Regions from separate parts of the Paenibacillus sp. GCM10027628 genome, predicted to be linked through region 1. Evidence: riboswitches for the same ligand, from Rfam matches in the RefSeq annotation. Region 1 holds a riboswitch; each other region holds the start of a gene.

Region 1 (7,461 bases):
ATGCAATTCTCTTCGTCAAATAACGGAAGTTCCGATCATCATCATTTCCAGCAACGCTAAGGTAAGCGAAAAGGTTGAAGCTTTCACTGTAGGCGCCGATGATTATTTGTGCAAGCCGTTTAGTATGCATGAAATGAAGGCTCGCATTTTGGCCGTATTGCGCCGATCCAAGCAGGCTGCCGCTGTTGCCGCTGCTGTCGGAGCCGCCCCACTGCCCGTACAACCAACTTACAAGAATGACTTGGAAATGAATCTGGAGACAAGGATGCTGTATAAACAAGGCGAAGCCGTTGAGATGACATTCTCCGAATTTGAACTCATGCGGTTATTGTACGAGCATCCACAGCGTGTATTTCGCCGAGAAGAACTCATCAACGCGCTCCGAGGCTACGATTCCTTTATCAATGACCGATCCATCGACGTACATATTACGAATTTGCGAAGAAAAATTGAAGAAAACCCCAAAGAACCCCAATTTATTAAAACCGTATGGGGTGTGGGGTATAAATTCGTTAAATGATAGCGCTTCGCAGCGCGAAAATACAGCCCTCTCTTTTGGAGCAGGGCTGTATTTTTGTGTTAAGATAGAGAAATCCCAATCTTTGGATTCATTTCAACAGGAGGTATTCTATGTTTTCCTTTGTTCGTTACGTAATCTCCTCTTTTTTACAATACAAATTAAAGACTTTCCTGCTATTCATAGCGATACTCGTAGAGTTGGCTTACGAAACCTTCATGCCGCTTAGCTTCAAATTTATTATTGATTTTGCAATTGTTCCGCATCATTACACGCTGCTTATTGCTATACTCTGCGCGTTGGTTGCCTGCGCGATGGCTTCAGTGATAATCGGCATCAACCGAGATCGCATGTTTGCACGTCTAGGCTCCCGCATCGTTACTGATTACTATAAGAAGCTTTTCGAAAAGTTACAAAGTTTAGCCACTGATTTTTATCATCGCATCAACGGAGGCGATATCGTTTCCAGGTTTAATAACGATCTCATTTCCGTGGATACCTTTATTATGCTAATCCCCTATGCATTGTTGTCCATTTTTGGTCTAATAATGAATGTTGCTGTGCTATTTATCCTGCAATGGCAACTTGCGCTGCTCGCCGTCATTGGATTGCCGCTTTGTCTGATTGGACCCAAATGGTTTGGCCAAAAAGCATACGATGCCAGCTATCAACTAAAAGAAGAACAAGCGAACATCGCCACAACCGTCCAGGAAAATGTAAGCGCTCAGCCGGTCATTAAGGCATTTGGCCTTCAGCCTTTATTCATACAACGTTTTCATGCGCGAATGAACAATTATAGCGATTTATCTGCCCGCTCCAGTTTTTTAAATTTCCTCATCGATCGTACCACAAATATGGGTACCATGATTCTTAACCTCATGACCATTTGCGCGGGATCGATTCTCGCTTTCTTTGGCATCCTCTCCATCGGTTCTTTACTTGCTTTCAGCACCATTCTAATTAGCTTGAGCTATCTGGTTGCAGCCATTACCTGGCTTGCTCCTCAGTTTATTCAAGCTACGTCCGGTATGCAAAGAATCCGCGAGATTTGGGATGAGCAACCAACCGTATCCAGCAACGAGCTTGCCGATCCTTCCGTATTTTTTGAGCGTGAGATTGAATTCCGGGAAGTCACCTTTGCTTATACACCGGAACAACGAAGTTTGAATGAGATTAGTATACGAATTCCTAAGGGAACCTATGCCGCTTTTGTGGGAGCCAGCGGATCGGGAAAAAGTACGATTATTAATCTGCTGATGCGTTTTTACGATCCAGAGCAAGGGGCTGTATGCTTGGATGGGACAGACATACGCAAATTTAATCTGCAGTCCTTCCGATCGCAAATCGGCATTGTCTTTCAGGAAAGTCTTCTTTTCCGAGCTTCCATTAAGGAAAACATTCGTCTTGGCAAACCCGGGGCAAGCGACGAAGAAGTCACTCAAGCTGCACGTTTGGCTGAAATACATGATTTCATCATGACGCTTCCGGATGGATACGAGACGGACGTCGGCGAGCGAGGGGGGCGACTTTCAGGGGGGCAACGACAGCGAGTTGCGATCGCCCGTGCCATCATACGCAATCCGGCCATACTTATACTCGATGAAGCGACTTCTGCACTAGATCCGGCTACAGAAGCGGCGATTAACCAAACTTTACAACGCATTTCAGCCGCGCGGACTGTCATCTCCGTTACTCACCGGCTCGCTTCGGCCGAACATGCGGATTGCATCTATGTTCTTCATCAGGGTCAAATTGCGGAACAAGGCACACACAAACAATTGCTGAAGCGCCCGGAAGGGCGTTATAAGCAATCTTGGCAAAAACAAACCGGTTTTGAGATCAGTGAAGACGGGTTCCATGTCGAAGTTAGTGCCGAACGGCTTCAGTTATTTCCGATTTTCTCCGATATGGATCTTTCGTTTTTAGAGGAGATTTCTCATTTTTTTGCAACCGAATCCTATGCTAAAGAGCGGACAATTATTCATGAGGGAGATTTGGGCGATAAATTCTATATCATCGTGCGCGGTAAAGTTGAGGTTTTGAAAAAAGATCGTAGCGGCGACAATCATCGGGTAGCCCAACTGTCTGACGGTGATTTTTTCGGGGAAATGGCTTTGCTTCACAATATTCCCCGCACCGCTACGATTTGTACGCTGACTCCGGTCGTTTTCGTTACCTTGCAGCAAGAATTTTTTCAAGCCTTACTTAAGAAAGCGCCTCATCTAGCCGCTTTACTGGATGCGCGGTCGAAATAAATGTTACGGATGGAATCAACCAGAATATGTTCCTGCGCTGCGATTCTCACCTTTTCCCTGAATTCCGGCCGAATCAGGTGGGCAAGCGGCTGCTCCACTTGTTGATAATAGCGAAAAGCCTCCAATGCCTGAGCATCCCAGACATCTGCATATTCAAGCAAGTCGCCCGGATTGACTCTCGTTCGATCAGTCCCTTCCTCCCGGAAGCATTCGAACGGTTCGTCCACGTTCAGCGACCCGTAATCATCCGTCAGCTGTTCTCCGGGAAATATATCTCGGATGGCAATCTCGACTTCGTAAGCAGTCCCAATACAATTCGCATGGAAACTGTGATTGACGTATCGGCCATTGTCCCAGCAAAGGATATATTTCCCGTCCTGATTCCGGTAAGAATATTTCAGAACCAGCTTTTTTCGATCCTGATCGAGCGACTCAACAACCTCCGGCTCCAATATCTGATCCAAATCATCCAAAGCCCATGTTAATGTGCCTTTGGGTATGAACTGTGTCGCGAAAACCCCGAAACCGATCTTGTCATCGATGTAACGCAGCTCCGTATGCGGATGCATCATGATCGTACACTCCCTGTCGAATAATGGTTATATTTGTAGATATATTATGGATTGGCATGTAAATTCCTGCTTTTGCTGGAAAGTTTATCGTTTCAAAAGATGATTCCCCAGGAAAAACCGTCAGGTTCTTAGGAGGAAAGTAGGTATCGCATCTGCCCAGTTCAAATCAATAACGATGGAAAACATCGCTATTCATTCGGTTTCATTTTACTTTTACGTTTGTAACGCTGAATAACATCATTCCAGATTCGATCAGAAGAATATCCTCCGAGAAGCACCGTATCGGCAGATTAGTTTAAAATCCGTCTTGTCCTTTATTTTCAACGGATCCTTCAGTATGGAAATAATTGAGGGACGAACCGGTCTAATTCTTATGTTAGAATAGAACTCACCTCAGAAGGGCAGTAGGTCCTGCCGCTTATCTGAGCAACCAATAATCGGCCGAAGCTTCTTCTTGAGAAGCGCGGGGGAACCATTCCTTGGGGTGAAGCCAATAAATTGGCAGGGTGATTACTCTTTGACCCGAACCCGACAGCTAACCTCGCAGGCCATAAAAAAGGGAGGATTTTTCACATGCATTTCAAGAAAATTGTACTACCAGGTCTACTTACACTAGGGTTAATCGCAGGTTCTGGAGCAGCATCAGCAGCCTCCGCCGCCACGTATACAGTAAAAAGCCAAGATACGATGTGGACTATTTCACAAAAACAGGGGATTTCGCTGAGCTCCTTAATCGCACAGAATCCACAAGTTGCCAACCCGAATATCATCTGGCCTGGCATGATTCTGAACGTTCCTGGCCATACTTCTAATGGAACACCGCCTACGAACAACGTAAACAGTCAGTCGTCTTACGCCGATCAAGTGGTTTCCTTAGTGAACCAGGAACGCGCCAAGGCTGGGCTGAACCCGCTAACTATGGACAAATCTTTATCTGTTATGGCGCTGGATAAGGCCAAAGATATGTACAACAACCATTACTTCGATCATACTTCGCCAACTTACGGATCTCCATTTGACATGATGACCTCGTATGGCATCCAGTACGGCTACGCGGGTGAAAACATTGCCATGGGACAAAAAACGCCACAAGAAGTCATGCAGGCGTGGATGAACAGCACTGGACATCGAGAAAACATTTTAAGCCCGAACTACACGAAGATCGGTGTCAGCTTCTACAATAACGAATGGGTGCAAGAATTCATTAGCAATTAATAGATTTATCACAATACAAAAACAGCGGTCACTTCCCGATTTACTCAGGGTTGTGGCCGCTTCTTATATTTATGGATTTATGAGAATATACGTTTCATTTCTTTGGCGATTTCATTCACGCAATCTTCCGCCTGCGGATATAACCCGGTCTTATCCAGAAACGCATGATCCATGCCGTTGTACTGAATCAGCTTCGTTGAGACGCCAGAGCGTGAGAGCTTACGGGCGTAAGATTCACATTCCAGCCTTAAGTAATCATATTCCGCCGTTACGATCAACGTTTCCGGCATACCGCTTAAATGTTCCGCCAATAATGGAGCGACATAAGGGTCCGTCGGCTCCGCATTATTTTGCAAGTACAGATCGAGAATCAGATTGCCCATTCCACCCAACCCTTTAACTCCCGCGACAATAAGCTCATGGTGATTGCGAATATCGTATTCATCCAGGCTCCATTTGAAATCTTCCGTTTCGACGCCGACCATATTCACAGTCGGGTAGATAAGGGCCTGATATTGAATCATGCCCGTTCCTTTGTCTCGGTCCATCAAGGCGCAAACTGTGGCCAAATTGCCGCCCGCACTGTCACCGGATACTGCGATTTGCTGCGGATTCACACCGATTTCCCCGGCATGTTCGTATACCCATTGAACGGACTCAAAGCAATCCGTAAGACCGGCAGGAAACGCATGCTCGGGCGCAAGCCGATAATCGACTGAGACCACGACGGCCCCCGCCTTTTCGGCCAAAGCTTTGCATGGATTCTCGACCACACCGACAGTTCCCGCAAGAAAGCCTCCGCCATGAAAGAACACAACCGCCGGCATTCTTCCTTCCCGAGCAGGCGTATATATCCGCAGCGGAATCGGGCCGTTCGTTCCATCTATGGTCTTATAAACGGTTGCAATTTCGGACCGGGTAACGTCGTCGTTCTTCCATCCAAATACAGCCCTCATCGTTTTTACAAAGTTCGGTATATCGGAAGGATCGAAGATCGGCCTATCCGCAGATGCCATAGCTTCGGCCTGTTGTTGCTGGACACGGTGCACCCGCGGGTCTAATTGCCCCTCGGCGTCCGAATCGGGAATCGGTTTGACCACGTAATCGTAGTTGTTCCTCTTGACGACGACGGCATTTTCTTCAAGGAGCGAAACTAATGTTGCATACGGTTCTTTATTATCCATGATTCACTTCTCCCGTCTCTCTGTTTTTTACCGAAACTTGATTGGATAAGAGCTCTTATGTATGTATAATAATAGGCAATTGTCGACTCCAACAATACAATTGTTCCTGTATACGGAACACCAAAATATGAAAATAATCACCTGAGAGAGGGTTATCCACTCGTGCCGAATACGAACCCGCAAATCCTTTTTTCCGTTAAAAACGCCTTGCGTTTGTTAAAATTATTTACCGTGAAAACACCCGAAAAAAGGCTGAGCGAGCTGGCGAGTGAATTGGGCCTCGGCAAAAGTACAACCAGTCGGCTGCTGTCCACATTACTGAGCGAAGGATTTGTTTTTCAAGATCCAGTCACACATAAATACAGGCTCGGCCAACGAATCGTATCGCTTTACAACGTTATGGTCATGACCTATATGGACTTATCGGAAGCGGCAAGTCCCATTATTGAACGTCTCGCACGTGAAACTTCGGAAACGCTTCTAGTCGCTGTATTAGAAGAAAACGAAGTCGCGTACATTCATCAAGAAGGCGGCTCCAAAAAAGAAAATACCGCGGCTTTCGTAGGAGGCAGAAATCCTGTCCATTGTACGAGTTCCGGAAAAATGCTCTTGGCCTTTCAAAATGAACCCGAACTGAGCAAAATACTGAACCGTCCACTGATTAAATACACATCGCAGACTCTTACAGACCCGTCCGAGTTGAAAGAGCAGCTTAAACTTATCCGGGAACAAGATTATTGCGTCTCTATCGGGGAATTCATCGATAATACCGTTTCCATTTCATCTCCCATCAGGGACTCTTCCGGTCAGGTCATCTCCGCACTTACTTTAATGGGTCCGACGCAACGTCTGGATGAGAACCGAATCGTCTCCTATACTCATAAGGTCGTAAAGACGGCCAGAGAGATATCGCGTCAGTTCGGTTTCATTAAATGATGAGCAAAAAGAAAACCCCGACGCTCTAATTGAGAATCGGGGTCTTCCTTTATCATCCATGCTATGCACGCTATGCCGGAGCCAGAAAACGCTCCTCAAACTTAACCGACGACAACGGCGGGCTGAATAAATAGCCTTGAATTTCATCACATTCATACTCGGCTAATTTATCAAGCTGTTCTTTCCTTTCAACGCCTTCCGCGAGCACCTTCATGTTCAGATTTCGCGATAAAGCTATGATGGTTTTAACAATAGCCGCGTCCCGCTCGTCCGTCGAAATATTCGTTATAAAAGACCGATCAATCTTCAATTTGTCGATCGATAAATCTTTGACACAACTCAGCGAGGAATATCCTGTTCCGAAGTCGTCCATGGAGATGGAAACGCCTAGTTGCTGCAATCTTCGAAGGATGAGCCGCGTATGCTCTAAATTAACGAGCGCGGTGCTCTCCGTAATTTCCAAATGCAACCGTTCCGGATTCAGTCCGGTATCCTGCAGCACTTCATTTACAACGTCAACAAAATCGTAGCGCTGAAACTGTTGGTAAGACACATTTACAGAAATAATGAGCGGCACGTCGTACTTATCTTTCCAGCGCACATTTTGCAAGCAGGCTGTTTTCAACACCCAGTAGCCCAAAACATCAATCAGCCCGTATTCCTCAGCGATCGGGATGAAAACAGTGGGCGACACGTACCCCTGTTCCTTATGCGGCCAGCGAACCAACGCTTCGGAGCCGATCACTCGCTGTGTCTTCAAATCGATCAGAGGCTGATAATAG
Region 2 (7,461 bases), on a different contig from region 1:
GCTTCTATGGCATCCATCAATTGATGAAAAGTTGACATCGCTTTATCTTTATCACGGTCGGCAATGGCTTGGGCAATTATCGGGTGGAAGGGAAATGTATCTTCGAAAAGCCGCTCTTGACCGAGAGGAGCGCGTACCCAGAACTTCTCGAAGAAAGTGGACAACGATAAGATGATGCTTTGCAGCACCAAGTTTCCGGATGCTTCATAAATGGTCTTGTGGAAGTTCCTATCTGCAGCCGTCGTAATTTCAATTACTTCATAATTGCTCCGAATTTCATCCAAGTAAAGCATCATACTCTGAATCTGCTCATCCGATGCATGCTCGGTAGCGAGCTCAACAGCCAATCCTTCTAACGCTCTGCGAACTTGGCACGCTTGAATCATGAATGTTTTTTCATCTTCTACATCAATTTTCATCGAGAAGCGGTAAGACGAAGGATCATCGACATAAATCCCTTTTCCATTCTGGATTTTGACAAAATCCATCGCTTCCAGCGACCGAAGGGCTTCTCGAATCGAGGTTCGGCTAACGCCTAGCAATTGAACGATTTCTTCAATTGGCGGCAGCTTGTCCCCTTTTTGCAATCCGGACTTCCGTATATATTCAATAATTTCTTGTGCAGCAATTTCATGCAATTGCAGCTTTTTGATTTTACGCACTTTTAAGCCTCCCGATAAACTACTATAGGACTATATTATAGCATGATTGCAGGATGAAGAGATACATGGCAACATTTTGTGCACAGGCTTCACGTATACTATACTAACTTTAAGAAAAAAGTTGACGGTGGTGGCCTGATGGAACCCGAGTATACGCTATATGAACAGCAAACGATCAAGCAATTGAAACGTTGGGAAATTAAGCTTCAAAAGGCGCCAGGCTTAATAGAAAAGGCGTCGAAATCCGTGCAAACCCGCATTAACAACCTCATTCCGGATAAAGTCCATAAGACGATCACCGGAGCGGTCAAAGGCATCGTTCAGACTACATTGTTCGGTATGGATTACATGCCGAAGAATGAGCCTCTTCGAGGTGCAACATTGGCGGACAGTGATGCTAGGGCTGAAGAACTGCTGTCTCTCTATAAAAAAATCGCGGCTGCCGAAGGGGCGGGTACCGGAGCAGGCGGTATTTTGCTCGGCTTGGCGGACTTTCCGATTTTGATCGGCATCAAAATGAAATTTCTGTTTGAATTGGCGCACGCTTACGGCTATTCCACAAAGGATTACCGCGAGCGGCTGTTTATTCTGTATGTTTTTCAGCTTGCCTTCTCCAGTGCGAACAAGAAGCCGGAGCTCTTGGAGACGATTCGCAATTGGAACAAAGTTGCAAGCGCCTTTCCGCCGGCTGCGTCCTACATGGATCAGGTCGATTGGCAGCAGCTTCAGCAGGAATACCGCGATACGATCGATTTCCGGAAAATGCTGCAGCTCGTTCCAGGCATCGGGGCGGTAGTAGGCGCTTGGGCGAACTACGGTCTGCTGGAGGAACTTGGAGTGACAGGCATGAACTGCTTCCGCATACGCAGGCTGTGTGACAAAGCGGAGATTAGCATTTGGACATAAATTCGTCATATTTATCGTGTTTTTTTGTGAAAACAAGAATATGATAAAGATGTAAGTGATTTATTTCACAAACTTTAAAGAGAGAAAATCGGAGGAGAGGATCTCATGAGCAAACCGAAAGTAGTCATTTTAGGCGCAGGTTACGGTGGACTTGTCACAACGATCAGGCTTCAGAAGAAGATCAGATTCGACGAACTGGATGTGACGCTCGTTAACAAGCATGATTATCACTACATCACCACGCATCTGCATATGCCGGCGGCGGGTACTGACCATCATGACAACGCCCGCGTTGAGATTTCAGAACTGATCGACGAGCACAAAGTGCGTTTCGTGAAATCGACTGTGGAACAGATTTTGCCTGATGAGAAGAAGGTAGTGCTCGGTGACGAAATCCTCTCCTACGATTACTTGGTTGTCGGGCTGGGAAGCGAGACCGAGACGTTCGGCATTCCGGGTCTGAAAGAATATGCAATGTCGATCAAGAGCATTAATAGCGTGCGGTTCATCCGCCAGCACATCGAATATATGTTTGCGAAATATAAGATGCAGCCGCATCGCCAGGATTATTTGACGTTCGTGGTCGGAGGCGCTGGCTTCACTGGCACGGAGTTTGTCGGCGAGCTGGCGGACCACATTCCCGTGTTGAGCAGAACCTACGACGTCGACCCGGCGAGTGTGAAAATCTTCAATGTCGAAGCGTCCCCATCGGCGCTGCCTCCAGGCTTACCAAGCGATCTCGTCGAATATGGAATGGACGTGATGCGTAGAAAAGGTGTGCAGTACAAATTAGCGACCCCGATTAAGGAATGTACACCGGAGGGTGTCATTCTAGGCAACGGAGAGTTCATACGTTCAGCGACGGTCATTTGGTCGGGCGGCATACGCGGCAATTCGCTTTTGGAGAAAGCGGGTTTTGACGTACAGCGTGGGAGAGTGAAGGTGGACGCACATTTGCGTTCGCTTCAATATCCCGATGTGTTCATCACAGGCGATTGTTCCATCGTCACGGGCCCGGACGGCTCTCCATATCCGGCTAATGCCCAGATTGCCGTGCAGCAAGGCTACAATGCCGCGAGAAACCTTATTGCAGCCGTTCGTAACAAGCCTCTTAAGCCATTTGCATTTGATTACAAAGGGACAGTCGCCTCGCTCGGAAGAGGGGAAGCGGTCGGCTTGTTGAAAGTGAAGAAGGTCAAGGGCAAATTCGCAGCACTGCTCAAAAAAGTGATCGATGCCCGTTATCTGTTCCTCATCGGCGGGCTGCCGCTTGTATGGAAAAAGATGATTTTTAAACACAAAGTTACGACAAGAAATCATCACGTCTCAGGTTAAGGACAAAAAAATCGAGAAAGATAAACGAAAGCATCAGATAATCGAAGTAAATCAACGAATCACACGGTTGTAAGCGAATTATTGGATGAATGTGATGGCGCGGCATGCCTTTTTAACTTTATTCCCTCCTTTACTATGTTGCGATAAGAGAGTAGTATTCATTTCGTACATCACATTTGAATATTTCGCTGAATTTTCTACTTAGAAAAGCGGGGGAACCGAAGGTTTCATGGGGTGAATAAAGGTGCATGCATCTGCACCGATTAGGGCATATTTCTCGCGGCCCGAACCCGGCAGCTAACCTCGTAAGCGGTCGTGAGAAGGAGAACGCGTGTAAACACAAGGGCTATCCTTGTGTTTTTTTGCGTACTTAAGGGCAATGTAACATCAGACTATTAGATTTTATTGGGGGCTTACACAGAATGACTAGCGATTCAATCAAAAAAATTGTTTTCGGCAAACCGCTCAAGTCCAGCGAGATCGAATCCGAGAAAATGCAAGTTTGGAAGGCGCTGCCCATCCTGTCTTCGGATGCGCTCTCTTCGGTTGCTTATGGGACCGAACAAATTCTGCTGGAGCTTGCGACCGTGGGGGTTGCAGCCTTTGCTTTTTCCTTGCCGATCGCAATCTCTATCATCGCTCTCATCGCAATTCTGGTCATTAGTTACCGTCAGGTCATTGAGGCCTATCCGCAGGGCGGCGGAGCTTACATGGTTTCCAAAGAGAATTTGGGGATGATGTGGGGGCGGTTGACGGGGGTTTCTCTCCTAATCGACTATACGCTTACCGTTGCGGTTTCGATTTCAGCGGGGGTACAGGCGATAACGTCGGCTTTCCCGGTAACAGTGCCTTACATAGTCCCAATGGCGTTGCTCCTGGTGTGGCTCATGGTATGGCTGAATTTGCGCGGCACATCAGAATCAGGCACGGTTTTCGCAATTCCTACTTATTTTTTCATTCTTTGCGTGCTGCTTCTAGTTGGAAAAGGGATCTTCGATATGGTAACAGGACACGAACATACACAGCCTATCCATCTAGTCCCGAGTTCGGTGACGCATGGTTTAACCTTGTTTGTTCTCCTAAAAGCATTCTCATCGGGCTGCTCCGCTGTAACGGGAATCGAAGCGATTTCGGATGCGGTACCGCATTTCCGTACGCCTTCCGTCAAAAATGCCAAGAGAACGCTGGCCTCATTGGGAACGCTTTTGGCTATTGTTTTCGGCGGGGTGACCATGCTCAGTCTAGCTTATGGGATCGCTCCTGATCCGAACGGGCATACCTCCGTGTTGTCGATGGTGACCGAGCAAGCGTTTGGCCGCGGGACGATGTACTATGCAACACAGATCGCGACGATGCTCATCTTGACATTAGCTGCGAATACGAGCTTTAACGGGTTCCCCATCTTGGCCTCAATTATGGCTCAAGATAAAAACTTCCCGCGCATGTTTTCTTTCCGTGGAGATCGGCTTTCATTCAACTACGGTATCATTACGCTCGGGGTGCTGGCCAGCATTCTGCTTATCGTCTTCAAAGGTAAAACGGACGGACTCATTCCGTTGTATGCTATCGGTGTATTCTTGTCTTTTACACTGGCGCAAAGCGGCTTGGTTCGCAAATGGATTAGAGAGCGGAACGCGGGCTGGTGGCGTAAATTGCTCATTAATGGGTTAGGCGCTTTGGTTTCCTTCGCCGTACTTCTGATTTTCTGTTTTACAAAATTTGTGGAAGGCGCTTGGATCGTTATCGTTGTGACGCCATTGCTGCTTTGGTTAATAACGAAAATAAGCGCTCACTACGATGATGTTGCCAAACAACTGCGGATTGATATTGCGCATGATCGCGTATGTACCAAAGAATCGCTGATTATTGTTCCCGTCGCGGGAATTCACCGCGTTGTGGCCCAGTCGCTTAACTATGCGAAGTCGTTATCGCCCAATGTTATCGCCTTCTACGTATCTTTCTCGGAGGAAGAGGAAGAAGCGATGGAAGAAAAATGGAATAAATGGGATCCTGGCGTTCGCTTGGTCGTATTCAAATCCCGTTATCGAACCATCGTGAAACCGTTGGCCGAGTTTATCGAAAGAATTGATACGCACGTATCCGAAAAACAATCGATTATGGTGATTTTGCCGCAATTTATTCCTAAAAAGTGGTGGCACCGTCTGCTTCATAACCAGTCTGCGTCGCGAATCCGCTCGAAATTGCAATCGGATAAAGATATTGTCGTGGCGACAGTTCCTTATCATTTGCATGAGTAGGCATAACCGGGTTGACTTTTCCTATGGGCTCTTGAATAATGTGGGGAGAAACCGAGGTGATTAGTAATGGCCAAGAAAAAATGGTCGGCTGCAGCTCCGGATGCCACATCTCAAGATAAACCGGCAACACTTAAGGATCTGCTTAGCCCGGAAGTTTTAAGCAAGCTCAAATCGCAATCCGATGCGATGAAAGCCGAAGAGCAAGCGCGCAAGGAAGCTGCCAGGGAGCAGGCGGAGGCCGCGCGTAAAGCGGAAGAGAAACGGCTGGAGAACGATTTTGGACATCTGCTTAGCAAGAGCAATCTCGATTGGCGCAAGCACAAATGAAAAAACGAACAGGACGCTCTATCCTGTTCGTTGTGCTTAGCATGATGACGTTGTCCGGTTGTGGAACGGTCGGCAGTATGCCCGCAGGGACAAGTCCGTCTGCAGAGCCTTCTGCACTTCAGACGACGGCGGCGCAAGCCCCGCCGCTGGCTCCATCGCTGACAGCTACGCCGGAAGCAGCTCAGGTTTCATCCGGTAAGCTTGACGCCAAAGCTCAAAAGACTACGCTACTGAACCGCTATAGCCCATTAAGCCCCTCAAAGTGGGGCGAGCATGTGCCCGGAGTGCTGACGCATCTGCAAACAAAAGAGAAAGTCATTGCGCTCACGTTTGATGCCTGCGGCGGCAAGGAAGGCAGCGGCTATGACGAGAAGCTGATTGATTATCTCGTTAAAGCGCACATCCCGGCGACATTATTTATGAACGCGAGATGGATCGATGCCAATCCGGGCACGTTTGCCAAGCTTGCAGCGGATCCGTTGTTCGAGATCGAGAACCATGGTACGGAGCATCGGCCCTTATCGGTGAACGGAAAGGCGGCTTATGGCATCGCCGGAACAAAAAGCGTAAGCGGGGTCATCGATGAAGTTAAGGACAACGCTGACAAAATCGAAAAGCTGACGGGTCGCCGCCCTTTATTTTACCGTTCGGGTACGGCTTATTACGACGAAGTCGCAGTGCAAATTGTACAAGATCTTGGGTTCCAGGCGGTCAATTACAATGTGCTTGGCGATGCGGGCGCTACTTATAACACGCAGCAAGTTTACCAAGCACTAATGAAGGCCCATAACGGAGCTATTGTACTGGCACACATGAACCAACCGGAGAAGGATACGGCGGAAGGAGTCATAAAAGCTGTTCCCGAGCTACAGAAGGCGGGCTTCCGCTTCGTCCAGTTAAGCGCATATCCACTTGAATAACGCTACTGCTGCTTGTCAGCGCTAGCGTTTTTTCATTTCAAAAAACTCACAGGCGTTGCGATCGTAATAGGTCAAATCGCTTACTTGGGTTTGAACGACGACGGTCGTCTCGCTAAAGCGTAAAATGACGGCATTCGAATCCACGATATGATCGTCCTTAAAGACACGGACACTTGCGTTCCGGTCTATGGCTTCCTGAAAATCAATGTCCGTTATTAATCGGTGGTTCCGAGCCATATATCCAATCTCCTTACTTAAATAAAATTCTCCTCTTATTGTACCACAAGCCAAGCATTAACCACGGATTCTACGTTCGGGAGAACCCACGCCCAGATCCCCGCATACACTGTAGCACAAACGCTGTTGGTGTAGAGAGGATGAGTGATTCCCGGTGGACATTCAATTATTGCCGATTCATTGGGTATATCTGATATTTATCGGTTTTATCCTTGCCGTTTTGATCAAACGGCGCGATACGACGATGATTTGCGTCGTCGGTATCTTCGCATTGGGGCTGCTTGCAACGGAAACGCTTAGCGGCTCGGTATCCGGGGTATTCAATAGCTTTATCTATGCAACCAAAGAGCTGATGGGCACGATTATGATCATCTCGATTATCGTTGCCATGAGCCGCATCTTGATCCGAACCGGTATTAATGAAACGATGGTTGCGCCCTTGACCCGATTTCTGAGAACGCCTTCACTGGCATTTTGGGGGATCGGTCTCATTATGCTGGTGACGTCATTCTTTTTCTGGCCGTCTCCGGCTGTAGCGCTTATTGGCGCCGTGCTGCTTCCCGTTGCGGTTCGAGTCGGATTGCCTGCGCTTGGTGCAGCGATGGCCATGAACTTGTTCGGACACGGTATCGCCCTCTCCGGCGACTACATTATTCAAGGAGCTCCGAAGTTGACAGCTGATGCAGCTGGTTTGCCAGTCACCGCCGTGATGGAGGCCAGTATTCCACTCGTCATTGTGATGGGGCTAGTAACGACCGTTACTGCCTTCTGGATGATGCGGAGGGATATCAAGAACGGAACTTGGCGGGACGGCCT
Region 3 (7,461 bases), on a different contig from region 1:
AGCCAAGCTGTCGTCTCATGCCGGACCTGCTCCGTGCAGGGGAAACGCAAGATGACGCGTTCGGTGGACGGTTGGAAAACTTCAACATATGACAACTCCGTAATCGGTCTTTCCGGCTGGATTGAGCTATACATCCATTGGAAGAAAGCGAATAAGGCGATTGTTCCTATTTTGAGCACTGTCATTCTGTTACTTGTTCATCCTCGAAATCAAATCCGTCACGGTCAGAAATTGATAGCCTAGTTTCTTAAGTTCAGGCAGTACGATTTTCAAGGCTTCCACAGTCTGCGTACAATCTCCCTCTAAATCATGGAACAAAATGATGTCGCCGTTGTGAATGTTGTTCAAGACGGATTGGACGATTTTTTGAACTCCCGGCTTCTTCCAGTCTTTGGTGTCTTGGTACCATGACCACATGACCACTGTGAAACGATCCTGCTTGGCCAGCTCCAAAAGCGATTGGTTGTAGAAACCTCCAGGCGGACGGAACACATGGGGCGTTTGTTCGGTAATGTCAAAAATGATCTCCTGCGTCTGTTCAATTTCTTCCTTCAGCTTTTCCGGGCTGACGTGTTTGAGAAAATGATGGTCATACGTATGGTTGGCAATCTCATGGCCTTCGTTCACTTCGCGAATCGCAATTTGAGGGTACATCTGCACACGTTTGCCCAGCACGAAAAATGTTGCTTTGGCATCGTACTGCTTAAGCACGTCAAGCACTTGAGGGGTGTAGACGGGATTCGGGCCGTCATCAAAAGTTAGAGCGACAAGTTTTTGGTTCGTTGCCACATTCCAAACAACTTTGCTTTGGGGAACAGGCATGGCTGCTGTTGAAAATAGAAGGAGAACAACGAGTTGAATGAAAGTCAAAAACTTGGATACCGGTTTGCGCATGGGTTCCGTACCTCCAGAAATCGTGCAGATAAAGGCTAGTTTCTGGATTGCAAATGAAACCTATACGCAGGCGGAGAATGTTAAATATGGGAAGGTTTCAAAAGTTCATATGAGAAAAACCTGGCTAATAGCCAGGTCGTCTTTGTCAATCCGCCATCTTCTCGTCTGGAAAGATGAAAAATATAAAAAATTGGACCCATGATCCTTGGGAGCAACGTTTCAGTACGTTTGTCTCCATTTTTTAAGCATGCCCAGAATTTCATAGAAAGGGTATTCCTAACGTTTTTGTTCTGTAAAGGATTTAAACATTAACTAGTAAAAAAAGCTGAGCGTTGAAGAGTGAAATCTCCAGCGTTCAGCTTTTTTTGCATGGAACCTTTAGTTCGATACCCGATAGACCTTAATGGATTGAATGCCAAATTGTTTCAAGGATTCCTTGGAACCGGGAATGAAAATGTCAAGATGATTCCCTTTTACAGAACCGCCTATATCCGTGGCGTAAGCATACATTCCGCCAGCTGGCAGACCGTTAAAGCTATAGCCTTCGATATAAAGCTTGGAACCGAGCGGGATTACGTTAGGATCAACCGCAACCGTGCCAAGCGCTAGAGGATTACCAAGATAGTCCACAGCGCCAAAACCGCCGTTTTCGGAAGGATCAGCTGAATAGGCAGTCGCATCAAACTGTTCGTAGTCGGGAGCGTGATGATTGCCGTCTTTGCTCAAGATAGCAAGCTTACTGCCGGAGTCCCACTGAACAGGAATACTGGAAGCTTCGGATATAAAGCGAAGTGGCACATATACGCGGCCGTCCTGGTATTCAGCGTGAGATTCCATCTCCACAGAGGCATTATCAATTTTTGCTTCTTTTTGTCCTGAAGTCAACGTGATCGTGTGTTTCTCATTATTCAAAGTGACCTTGATCTGGTCTCCTTCTTTTTGCCACTGAAGGGCATATCCAAGTTTCTCGGTTACAAAGCGAATCGGGACCTGCGTTGTGTGATTCGTATCGATAAAAGGCTGTGCATCCGGAAAATGGATAAGATCATCGTTAACTTGAACTTTCACGTCCATTTCAGCCGCATGTGCCGAAAATGGTGAAATAAAGCCTCCTACCAAGACTGTGGCGAACACAGCAAGGCTCGTTAGCCCTTTGGCTACTCTATTCAATTGGTATTCCTCCTTCATGAGCCTCCGAGGTTAGTTGACGGGTTCGGGAAGAAGGTTCTCCCTAGTCTGCTTCAAGAATCAGCAAATATTCACCCCAAGTAAATCGTCCCCCGTACCGGCACTTTGTCTGTGCGCCGGACTCGGCTTCAAATAGTTTAGCACTATCGGCTTCAATGAAACAACGACCAAAATGTGGGAACCCAGAGTGGATACTGGACCTTGGTCTAGGTTGAAAAACAGTCGCGGGTCCGTTTTGACCTCGTTGGCTTTGGTTTACGATAGTAGCATGAAGGAAGCAAAGGTCGGCAGCGAGAGTGGAGTCAACGGCAATTACTCATTCGCAAGGCAACGATTTTAAAATAAATGGAACATGGGGTGCGGTAGATGAAAGTGTTGAATCGGATCGGGAAAATGGCGGAGGCTGCTTGGAACGAAGCGGAAGAGCGTTTGGATATGCATGAGCGCAACGGCGGAGCTGCAGGCACATCGTCATCGAAGGTAGCAGTCTTGGAGGAGCGCTATCAGGATGCGCTGCAGCGGGCGTTCGAGCTGCGCCGGCAAAGCGTGACCGCAGACGAGATGGCGCAACTGCGCAGCGAGCAGGCCGAGCTGGCGATGCGTGCCGGCGAGGAGGAGCTCGCACGGCTCGCGCTGCAAGAGAAGCTGCGCGAGGAAGCGGCGTGCGAGCACTACCGCGCGCAATACGCGAGCTGCCAGGACGAAGTCCTCGCGCTCGCGGAGGAGCTGCGGCTGCTGCGTGCTTCGCTTGCAGCAGAAGCGTCGCGCGGCGGCGGGGCCGCGCCGCACAGTGACGGCGTGCAGCCGCCGGGCGGGCCGCACGAGCAGGGCGCTCGCGACACGCTGCGCGAGCTGGAAGTCGCCGGCCGCGAGCTCGGCCGCGAAGCGCTGCAGGGGCTCCGCGAAGCGGGCCGCCTGTCGCGGGATACGCTGAAGGAGGCCGGCGGCAACCTTCAGCAGGAATGGCACGCACTGCGCGGCAAGCTGCAGCATGACTGGCAGCATCGCCGCGGTAATGAGCGCGACGAAGTGAACAAGCGCGGCAGGAAGTAGTTCTTTCTGCGGATTTTACAGTGACTCGCAACTGAAGCAAACAGGTGCACTTCTCAGTTCAAACGACCTTCATTTCGATGCTCAAGCCTTGCGGCGCAAGCATTTGCTTCTTGGAGGTCGTCCATTCTTATGGTATGCTAGGAAAGATGCAAAACGGGCTCATTTTGTGTAAGAAGTATAAATGGTTTCTTAAAAAGAATCATGAAAGATAAACGGCAGCCAGAGGAGGTGCAACGATGGGAGAAGAAACCAAAAACAACCGTAACCGGAATACAGCGCTAGTGCTGATTGGAGCCGGTCTTTTTTTGCTTCTGGATCATACGATTGGCTTTTTTCCCATTCTTGCGGTTGTCCTCATTCTGCTAGGCATTCATCGACTCCGCTCGCGCAGGGAACGCAAAGGCTACGTATTGATAGGCGTGGGGGCCGTTATTTTATTTGGCAATCATATCACGATTGTTTTATCCGTTGTCTTGATTTCGCTCGGTTTGTTCTTCATTCGTTCCAAGCAGGTGCATAGGGATGATTCGTACATCCAAAAGCAGAAGCTGGTGGATAGCGTCCGTCTAGGCAGGGAGCCTTGGATTTTACGCAACAGCAGTATATGGTACATTCTCGGGGAAACTTATATCGACCTGTCCCTGGCCATCCTGGAGCAAAAGGAAACGACGGTAATTCTACAAGGCGTTGTCGGCGATGTGGACATAAAAGTGCCGGATGATATCGGTGTTACCGTGACAGCCTCTGTGACCCTTGGTCAAATACAAATTGCAAGCGAGCGAGAAAGCGGCGTGTTGAATAAGCTCATGTGGCAGTCCGCCAATTATGACAATTGTGATCATCGGGTGAAACTTGTTCTGTCTTACATCGTAGGAGATATCAATATCAAAGTGTTATAGGAGGGTCATCGCGCTTTGGACGGCTATAAACGGAAATTAACGAATATGATATGGCGCAGCATGGGCGAATCGATCCTCTTCAGCTTGATTGTTTTTGGCGTCATTATTTATTTTCTCAATTCACGTGGCATGATCGAGCCTTTTCGAAACTGGCAGGAGGGCGTAACGTTCTCACTTATGGTGATTGGCGTTGTTATCGGCATCGGAGCCATCCACGGATTCTGGAGCAGCAATCGCATTACGCGTAGGCTGGAACCTTTGATGGAGACGATGATTTTACTTGAAAAAGGAACGTTCACCCGCAGCGGCTTTCAAAACGGTGAAGACGAGATCGGGCGGCTGGGGGAACAGCTTGGCCGTATTATGAAAAGGTGGGAGGAACAAGTAACCTCCCTTCAACGGCTTTCTAACGACAATGCCGAGCTCGCAGAAAAAGCGAAATTCTCGGCTGTTATTGAGGAACGACAGCGCCTGGCGCGGGAACTCCACGATGCTGTAAGCCAGCAGCTGTTTGCGATTTCGATGACAGCGACGGCAGTCGGGCGAACGCTGGACAAAGATTTCGAGAAAGCGCAGCGGCAAATCCACCTCATTGAGGAGATGGCTTCTGTGGCGCAATCCGAGATGAGGGCGCTGCTGCTGCACTTACGGCCGGTACATCTGGAGGGCAAGCGGCTCTCCGAAGGCCTTGTTGAGCTTCTGAAGGAGCTGGCGGCCAAGGTGCCGATGGCGATTTCATGGGATATGGACGATGAAATTCGTCTGCCTAAGGGAATCGAAGATCACTTGTTCCGTATTGTTCAGGAGGCGCTTTCCAATGCGCTGCGCCACTCCAAAGCGAACAAGTTGGAAGTGAAGCTGCTGCATCGCCCCGACGGCATCCGTCTGGCGATTCGCGATGACGGTGTCGGTTTTGAACTGGATGCGAAAAAGCATACATCCTATGGAATAGTTTCCATGAAAGAGCGCGTCAGTGAAATCGGCGGTTCTTTACATATTATCACTGCGCCGGACCGGGGAACACGCATCGAAATTCGTGTGCCGATTCTCGGCAACGATTATGCTAACGATGCAAGCTTTCCTACAGAAAACTCTTAGGAGGAGATACAATTGGATGCGAATATTAAGGTGCTGCTGGTCGATGACCACGAGATGGTGCGAATTGGACTAGCGGCCGTTTTAGGGACGGAAGACGGTATCGAGGTTGTCGGCGAAGCGAGTAATGGACAAGAAGGTATCCGTCTTGCCCAAGAATATCGGCCTGATGTTGTGTTAATGGATCTCGTCATGGAAGGGATGGACGGTATTGAGACGACGCGTAAGCTGCTGCAGCTTTATCCGGAGTGTAAGGTAATCGTCCTCACCAGCTTTTTGGATGATGAAAAAATGTACCCCGTGATCGAAGCGGGCGCTTTCAGTTATTTGCTCAAAACGTCACGGGCATCCGAAATTGCCCAGGCAATAAGAGCCGCAGCGAAAGGTCAGTCGATTCTTGAGTCGCAAGTCGCCTCCAAAATCATGAATCGCTTCCGTCAGCCGAAGGCAGCGGCGGAGCCTCATGAGGAGTTGACAGAGCGCGAGATGGAAGTTCTTCGCTTAATCGCGAAAGGCAAATCTAATCAAGAACTTGCCGACGAGTTGTTTATCGGCGTGAAAACCGTCAAATTTCATGTGACGAATGTACTTGCCAAGTTGGGCGTAGAAGATCGGACCCAAGCGGCTATATATGCGTTCAAGCATGGCTTGGCCGAATAAAGCCTAAGGCATAAAGGAGCGAGAACGATGAATCTGTTAAAGCAAATATGGAGCTGGTTCGGGTCCATTGCCATTTCATTTGTATTGGTTGTCTTTCTGGGTGTGTTCGTGTTTCAATCTACCAAGGTAATGGGTCATTCTATGGACCCTACCTTGCACGATCAGCAACGCGTATACGTGTCCAAGCTGTCGCATACGTTTAAATATGAGCCGAATTACGGCGATATTGTCATTATCGACAGCCGCGTCGATATGAAGCGTACGTTCAAGAACGATTTGCTGGACAGTCCGCTGCTTAGCTTGTTTACCCGAGGCGACGATAAGCATGTATGGATCAAGCGGGTAATCGGCAAAGCGGGAGATGAGCTGGAACTTAAAGATCATAAAATGTACCGCAATGGCGTAGCGCTAGATGAGCCGTACCTCAATGAACAAATGAGGGAAGTGGCGGATACAAAGTGGAAGGTTCCAGACGATCATGTTTTCGTTATGGGAGATAATCGCAACAACAGTATGGACAGTAGAGTGATTGGATTTATTCCGCTGGATCATGTGTTGGGGAAAAAGTTATTTTAAGCAGTCTTAACAGGGGCGTGTTCTTGGTAGTAGGGTCCATAATGGACCTTGCTGTTGGGAACTCGCTCCTTTTCGCGTCTGTAGCGGCAGAAAAGGGCGTTAAAGCGTTGACGATGATCAAAAAGTTGAACATCATTCCCCCACATGTTAATGTGAGTATTACCTACTATTTCAATGGGAATATACCAGTTACAATTGGAGGGATAAGCGATGAGGAAGATGAACATTGCTCAGAATTTAACCGAGTTGATCGGGAACACGCCCATGCTTGCGCTTGGCTCCTACGGTGCCAGCCATGAGCTCGAAGCGGAGTTGATTGGAAAGCTGGAGAATTTTAATCCGGCAGGAAGTGTAAAAGACCGAATCGGTAATGCGATTATCCAGGATGCCGAGGAGAAAGGCTTGCTTCACAAGGATTCGGTTATTATTGAGGCGACAAGCGGCAATACGGGCATCGCGCTTGCTTTTGTAGCTGCTGCAAAAGGCTATCGGCTCATTATTGTACTGCCGGAATCGTTCAGCATCGAGCGAAGGAACCTATTGCAAGCGCTTGGCGCCGAATTGGTGCTTACTCCTGGTACGGAAGGAATGCTGGGCGCGCTCCGCAAAGCCGAAGAGCTTGCCGCTCAAATTCCGCATGCTTTCGTTGCTCACCAGTTCGATAATCCGGCGAACCCTGCCATTCACCGTCATACAACAGCGGAAGAGATCTGGAGAGATACGGGGGGCGATGTCGATATATTCGTGAGCGGTGTCGGAACCGGGGGAACGATTACGGGCGTTGGCGAAGTGTTGAAACAGCGCAAGCCGTCGGTTCAGATCATTGCCGTTGAGCCATTTGAGTCGCCGGTTTTATCGGGCGGCAGTCGAGGCGTTCACCAAATTCAGGGACTCGGGCCCGGCTTCGTGCCCAGTATTTTTAATAGAGCGATCGTGGATGAGATTTATTTGGTCAAAAATGAGGAAGCGTTCGAGGCGACGCGTCAATTGGCGCGAACGGAAGGGTTGTTGGTCGGGGTCTCCTCTGGAGCTGCCATCTATGCTGCGACACAAATCGCGAGAAGACCCGAGAACAAAGGTAAACGAATTGTCACGC

What was found. Region 1 has a riboswitch for cyclic di-AMP ahead of ACFQZT_RS27075 (CAP domain-containing protein). Riboswitches for the same ligand answer to the same signal wherever they lie in the genome.
Region 2: another riboswitch for cyclic di-AMP. It lies ahead of ACFQZT_RS16400 (APC family permease); the one in region 1 lies ahead of ACFQZT_RS27075 (CAP domain-containing protein).
Region 3: another riboswitch for cyclic di-AMP. It lies ahead of ACFQZT_RS18400 (stalk domain-containing protein); the one in region 1 lies ahead of ACFQZT_RS27075 (CAP domain-containing protein).

Annotation. Positions count from the first base shown of each region.
Region 1 is NZ_JBHTHA010000043.1:48,842-56,302, reverse strand. Features, by position in the region: gene ACFQZT_RS27090 (response regulator transcription factor) at 1-520, shown strand, start outside; gene ACFQZT_RS27085 (ATP-binding cassette domain-containing protein) at 631-2,772, shown strand; gene ACFQZT_RS27080 (SET domain-containing protein) at 2,736-3,344, opposite strand; cyclic di-AMP (ydaO/yuaA leader) riboswitch at 3,774-3,909, shown strand; gene ACFQZT_RS27075 (CAP domain-containing protein) at 3,918-4,559, shown strand; gene ACFQZT_RS27070 (alpha/beta hydrolase) at 4,637-5,743, opposite strand; gene ACFQZT_RS27065 (IclR family transcriptional regulator) at 5,906-6,679, shown strand; gene ACFQZT_RS27060 (bifunctional diguanylate cyclase/phosphodiesterase) at 6,750-7,461, opposite strand, start outside.
Region 2 is NZ_JBHTHA010000017.1:175,019-182,479, reverse strand. Features, by position in the region: gene ACFQZT_RS16415 (FadR/GntR family transcriptional regulator) at 1-662, opposite strand, end outside; gene ACFQZT_RS16410 (EcsC family protein) at 801-1,568, shown strand; gene ACFQZT_RS16405 (NAD(P)/FAD-dependent oxidoreductase) at 1,674-2,903, shown strand; cyclic di-AMP (ydaO/yuaA leader) riboswitch at 3,080-3,230, shown strand; gene ACFQZT_RS16400 (APC family permease) at 3,326-5,161, shown strand; gene ACFQZT_RS16395 (YqkE family protein) at 5,228-5,488, shown strand; gene ACFQZT_RS16390 (polysaccharide deacetylase family protein) at 5,485-6,408, shown strand; gene ACFQZT_RS16385 (hypothetical protein) at 6,430-6,645, opposite strand; gene ACFQZT_RS16380 (hypothetical protein) at 6,800-7,461, shown strand, end outside.
Region 3 is NZ_JBHTHA010000025.1:16,576-24,036, forward strand. Features, by position in the region: gene ACFQZT_RS18390 (hypothetical protein) at 1-185, opposite strand, end outside; gene ACFQZT_RS18395 (polysaccharide deacetylase family protein) at 190-894, opposite strand; gene ACFQZT_RS18400 (stalk domain-containing protein) at 1,273-2,064, opposite strand; cyclic di-AMP (ydaO/yuaA leader) riboswitch at 2,069-2,220, opposite strand; gene ACFQZT_RS18405 (PspA/IM30 family protein) at 2,449-3,135, shown strand; gene liaF (cell wall-active antibiotics response protein LiaF) at 3,372-4,034, shown strand; gene ACFQZT_RS18415 (sensor histidine kinase) at 4,050-5,132, shown strand; gene ACFQZT_RS18420 (response regulator) at 5,145-5,789, shown strand; gene lepB (signal peptidase I) at 5,817-6,365, shown strand; gene cysK (cysteine synthase A) at 6,576-7,461, shown strand, end outside.